One region of the Neobacillus sp. YIM B06451 genome, then DNA from elsewhere that is predicted to be linked to it. Evidence: riboswitches for the same ligand, from Rfam matches in the RefSeq annotation. Region 1 holds a riboswitch; the other holds the start of a gene.

Region 1 (2,971 bases):
ACGCTGGTTCCAAGCATGGTTCCAATAAGGCACACCTAAACAAAAAGAGGAGCACTTCGCTCCTCTTTTTCATGTAAAGATCTTTTTTTAGGATTTAACAAAGGGTGCCAAGAGTGGCAATTATTCAAGAAAGCATGCGCCGTCTCTATTGCTTCACTAGAAAAATGGCTCATGCCACACTAAAGAAAAGAGACAGTAGGTACTTAAGAGCTAGGCCAAGCGCTTTTTGGAAAAATAGGCATTAAGGAGGATTTTCTTCTCCATGTCCATAGGAGTATACTGGTCTCCATTATGTAAAAAGGGGCGGAAATGTTGCTGGAAAACTATAAAGAGATACTGACTCCGCTTCTCCTCAAGTCCGGGAGCAAGGCACAAATCAAGCTGGAAGGGCACCATCCCGAATCCAGGCTTGCAGGCGGAAAATACTCATTATCAACTCATACCATCACGCTATATATTGAAGAAATTAAGGAGCAGTGCATCCAGATATTTGGATCAATCGCGAACCTGGATCTTTATATTGCAGTTGTTTTCGCCCATGAACTTGGGCATGCGGAAGATAGGGCACTTGGGATATTGGCGGAACGGCTTGAAATGGCAACAACTGAAACCGAGCGGGCACGGCTGTCATTTTTAATCGAAAAAAGGGCCTGGAACTACGCTGAGAGGCTCCTTCAAGGGACAGATCGGAAGTTTACGAAAAAAATCATCTTCCAATCGCTGCGCCATTATTATGAACAAATCGAGCTGCAGCACGGAGCTTGAATTTTTCAAGCGGAAGGCATAGGCTATTCCTATCTGGTTGTACGGTGAAAGGAAGGATAGGCATGGCTGTTTCAAAAACAAATGCAATGCGGCTGCTCGATTCGAAAAAAGCCGAGTACGCCATGTTGTCATATGAAGTAAGCGATGGCAAGGTAGACGGCGTGTCGGTTGCGGAGAAAATCGGCAAGCCGAAGGAAATGGTTTTCAAAACGCTCGTCACCCAGGGCGCATCAAAGAATATTTATGTTTTCGTCATTCCGGTTGAGGCTGAACTTGACATGAAAAAGGCTGCAAAGGCCGCCGGGGAAAAGAAAGTAGAAATGGTCCCCGTAAAGGATATTCAAAAACTGACCGGCTATATCCGGGGCGGCTGTTCGCCAATCGGGATGAAAAAGCTATACAAGACATTTATTGACAGCAGCGCGGAACATCTGGACTGGATGATTGTCAGCGGGGGGAAGATTGGAGTCCAAATTGAACTCCCGCCCGAAATTTTAATAGATGTTATAGATGCCGAGATAGCGGACCTATCTGGGCAGGGGTAAAAAGGCGCATGACAAAATGCGTCTTTTTTCTATGAAAATCCCATTTTTACTTCAAAGCAGAGCATATGAGAGCGAGGTTTGCTTTTTGTTCACAATTTTGTCAAATTTGTATCCCCTGATTTTTTCTCCTTCGACAATTTCCATTTAATTTCCACAGATTATTCCTATATCCGCCCCGAGATTTGACTAACGGTTTGTGTTTAATTTGGGTGGTTTGGCGATTTATAATCTAGCTATCGTGTTGGAAAAGCCATGGAAATCACCAAAGGGAAGCGAAGAAGGAACGCCTTTATGTGGACACTTGGGCGATCCGGAGCTAGTAGTGTAACCGGCCCTCTAAAAAATCATCTTTTGGAGGAAAAACAGTGAAGAAGAACAGCATCGCGAAAAAATGGGGTTCAACACTTTTGGCAACAACGTTAATCATGAACGCAAGCCCAATGGCGCTTGCCGCTCCCGCCGCACAACCAAATGAGAAAACCTTCACAACTGGCAGGACGGAAATGAATAAAATGACAGGGACAATCAATCTGAATCCAATTCCTGCTCGGAAGGATAATGGAAACACAGTTCTATTAAGCGGAACAGTAGTCATTGATGGGCCAAAGCTAGAGCTTAAAGTGAATGATAAAAATGTAAACGCCAAGATTACAAAAATCGGTGATACCGTATGGACTTTTGAATATGTCCATACACTCAAACCGGAAAATGTAGAAGACAAGAAAGACGAGCTAATTATCATTGGTGCTTATACAGTTTACCCAAATGGCAAAACAGCAGGACAAATTCATACAAATGCGGAACCGGCAAAAGTCACGGTAGACTTAACTCCGCCGAATATTTCTTTCAATGACTATAACACTGATTGGACAAACCAAAGCATTACTGTATTTGCCTCGATGAATGAACCAGGCACACTGAATCCAAAAAGCCATACCTTTGATGAAAATGGCAGCTTCACTTTCATTGCCACTGATTTAGCGGGAAATGTTAATGAGAAAACTGTTGCAATTTCCAACATTGATAAGGTAGCTCCTACTGCGGAGGTAGAATATTCAACGACATCGCCAATCAATACAGATGTAGTGGCCACTATCGTAGCAAGTGAAACCGTAACGTATAAGAACATTGATCAACTCCCTGATTATGTAGAATTTGATAAGGAAGCTAAGACCTTTGCTTTCTCTGAAAATGGGAGCTTTGAATTAAAGTTTATTGATAGAGCCGGAAATCCAGGTTCTGTCCTGGTTAAAGTGGAAAATATCGATAAGGAAGCCCCGGTCGGTTCACTCACCTACTCTACTAATGAATGGACCAACCAAGATGTAACGGCAACGCTGAAATTCACTAAGCCAGTTAAAGAGATTAATGGTTTACCGAACAATGTCTCTTTTAATCAAGTAGATAAGTTAACTTACGCACTTACTTTTACAGAAAACCAGGAAGTAAATCTCAATTTTAAGGATGAAGCAGGAAATACCGGCGATGTGAAAGTTAACGTCTCAAATATCGACAAAGTGGCTCCAACCGCGATAGTAAGCTATTCAAATGAAGACCTTACAAACCAGGATGTCGTTGTAACAATTGAACCAAGTGAGGAAGTAACAATCCTTAACAAAGAGGGTTCCTTAAGCAAAACGTTTACAGAAAATGGCGAGTAT
Region 2 (2,971 bases), on a different contig from region 1:
GCGCTTTTGCGGAACACGATAAGAACTAAAGCGAAAACCCCGCCAGCAAGCGCCATATAAATCGCTGATAGCGCGACAAACTTGGCTCCCATTAGAGCTCCGATTACGGCGAGGAGTTTTACGTCCCCAGCCCCCATTCCACCCAGCAGGTAAGGAATGAGAAGGATCCCGAAACCCGCAAGGAGACCGAGAATAGAGTTCGTCAATCCTTCCATCCCGCCTGCCAGCCCATTTACCGCCAGTGACACAATCAGGAAAGGCAGCAGGACCTTGTTATAGATTTTCCGCTCCCTCACATCTGTGACAATACAGATGGCCAGGAGCAGAAACAGTAAAATGGCGTTTATCACTCCAAAAACCTCTTTTCCGGGCAAATCTCTGATTGAAAAAAGCCCCACGTTGACTCCTGAACGCAAGGCTTTCCTACTACATTACAAAATACTCATTTGAATTATATAGATTGAACAAAAGGTTTTCGTGCCCACTGATACCTTGCAGTTGATTTTCAACCAATTGAATAATAATAAATCTTCTATTATTGTTTTTGGAAAAAATTACGGATTTACTTTTTCAATCTCAGTTGTTACATCTGTAAATATTGCTATAATTTTCTCTTTAAATGTGATGAGAATTGTAACTACCCCAATCGCAATAACACCCAAAACCAAACCGTACTCAGTCATGCCTTGTCCTTGTTCTTCAGTTAGCAATGCTTTCATTTTATTCATCATGTTTGATTAGCTCCTTAAATTTTATTATTTGATAGATAAACAATGTCCCACTTTCAAGTCCGTATTCTGAATGGTACCCGCCGGCAATTCTAGTACTGAGCGGGCTTTCCGGCGAACCTTTCCAATCTTTGAGGGCGCCATATTTTCGTCAATGCCCACGACGATGTTGTTTCCGTCCAAATACACAACATCGATTGGATAATTCATGAAGAATGTGTGGATGGATTGGCAGGGTTGTATGAGCAGGCCGTGACCCGCGGGCAGATCCTTTGTAAACATCAGGCCCTTTAGCCTTTTGAAAAAACTGTCGGCGCTGTCTACCGATTCTGCAATTTCCGTCCCATTCGACAGATTCACGACCTTCAACCTTCGTCACCTCCTGAAAATAAAATGACCCCGCCTTTACCGAAAGGGGGGTCATTGGTAAATAAACACACCTATGATGCACCCTGATCTTTCGGTAACTGGCTGGCATAGCACAAACGTGCCTTAGCCCCTGTAGCTTTGCGTCACTGATTTTCATCAGCTTTGCCTTTATCGAGATACAGCGCGCATATCTTGTCGACTGTTCTCTTACTCACATCATAAAATGTTTATATTTGGTTGGATATAGTACTAATTAACTATTTTAACTAAAAATACCTAGTACTTTTGTATTATTTTTTTCACTTAACCCCCTTAAAAAGGTTTCAGCCTCCGAAGGGCGGGTAAATATATAAATTTGTTTATCACGCATTTTATGAAGCTTACCAAGGATGGACGGAGCCTTTTTCCGGTTATATCCGGCGACCCAGGTGATGAACTGCCAATCGAGCTTTTCTTGGCAGCCCTCCCTCATATCCGGCCTTGTTTTTCCTTGGTACTGAATCCTTCTTTTCACTATCCCAATTAAACAGCGGATGGTTGAATAATGGAGGAATATAACCGTATCAGCTTTTTCCAACCTGGCATCCATCGTAGAGCCGAAGTTACCATCGATAATCCATGTTTCTTCATCCATGATTTCATTTTGTAAGCGAATAAATGCGGTCCGGTCCATCGGAACCCAGCCCGGCTTCCAAAAAAGGGCGTCCAAATGGTATACCTTCAAACCAAGCGTTTTGCCAAGATTCCTGGCAAGCGTACTTTTTCCGGCCCCTCCGCTCCCAATTATCGCAATCTTTTTCACGCATTCCCCCTCCTCCGCAATTTTTGGACTTTGAAATACGTGAAACTCCGCCACAGCCATTCCACCGGGCCATACCGGTATGTTTTCATCCACATGCTGCTGACAGCGATTTGAATAAAGAAAACGGCGAAAACAAGAAGGGTTCCTTGTGCGGCTGAAACCTTACCATAAAGGCCGAGGCCATACCCATAAAAAATAAATGTCGACAATATCGACTGAAACAAATAATTGGTCATCGACATTCTTCCGACATTGGCAAGCCAGCCAGCCACGGCCTCGAATTTTCCGGCTCCCAAGACAATCATCCCCGCATAGCATAGAGCCAAAAGCGGGCCTCCAAAAAAGTCCTGGAAAAATTCCGCGCTGTAGCCCTCCCACCCATAATACGGCAACGTTTTCAGGGCCATCGCAGGTAGCAGCAACCCAAACGCGGCAGCCTTGAATTTCTTCAAATGCCTCCCAGACTCTTCAAGCAATCTGAGCTTTGCAACCGCCGCTCCAAACAAAAAGAGTGGCAATATAGAGAATAATGTGATTGGGATAGTCTCAGGGCTGTTGAGAAAGATCCATTCGGATATCCTCATTTCTGTAATTTCCTGAAACGAACCATTTCCATATACAGCAAGTGCCTGCTGCGCGTCAGCTTTATACGTTTCCCATAGGTTTACAGTCGGACCTGCCACGTCAGCCAACAACAGAAGAAGGCCGAGAAGCAAGTTTGGAACGGTATACATGGCCAAGGCTAAGATAAGAAGAGCCTTCCCACTGAACCGCAGGAAAAACAACAGGAGCAATCCGACGCACGCATATGTAATCAAAATATCCCCCGGCCAAATAAGGAATGCGTGAACCATTCCCACAGCAAGAAGAAAGGCCAGCCTTCTCGCGGCGAACACTGTAAAATTGGCCCCGCGCCCAATTGCCCGCTCCCTCATGAGCATAAGCCCGTACCCGAAAAGCATAGAGAACAATGGGTAAAAGCTCGCCTGGGCAAATACGTCAATAAACAAATAGGCAATCCGGTCGATGCCTTTTCCCCACCATTCTAGCGGGTCGATGAAAACATAAGGGG

Evidence for each region. A riboswitch is a leader RNA that binds a small molecule or an ion and turns the genes downstream of it on or off. The one in region 1 is predicted to bind cyclic di-GMP.
Region 2: it holds a riboswitch for cyclic di-GMP, as region 1 does, so the genes downstream of both, RB160_RS14465 (DUF192 domain-containing protein) here and RB160_RS19810 (Ig-like domain-containing protein) in region 1, are expected to answer to the same signal.

What each region holds. Positions count from the first base shown of each region.
Region 1 is NZ_JAVFKJ010000015.1:81,646-84,616, forward strand. It holds gene RB160_RS19795 (S8 family serine peptidase) at 1-28, shown strand, start outside; gene RB160_RS19800 (hypothetical protein) at 310-765, shown strand; gene ybaK (Cys-tRNA(Pro) deacylase) at 828-1,310, shown strand; cyclic di-GMP riboswitch class II at 1,570-1,653, shown strand; gene RB160_RS19810 (Ig-like domain-containing protein) at 1,676-2,971, shown strand, end outside.
Region 2 is NZ_JAVFKJ010000008.1:55,440-58,410, forward strand. It holds gene RB160_RS14455 (A24 family peptidase) at 1-350, opposite strand, end outside; gene RB160_RS14460 (Flp family type IVb pilin) at 555-731, opposite strand; gene RB160_RS14465 (DUF192 domain-containing protein) at 756-1,088, opposite strand; cyclic di-GMP riboswitch class I at 1,188-1,274, opposite strand; gene RB160_RS14470 (DNA topology modulation protein) at 1,360-1,899, opposite strand; gene RB160_RS14475 (DUF418 domain-containing protein) at 1,896-2,971, opposite strand, start outside.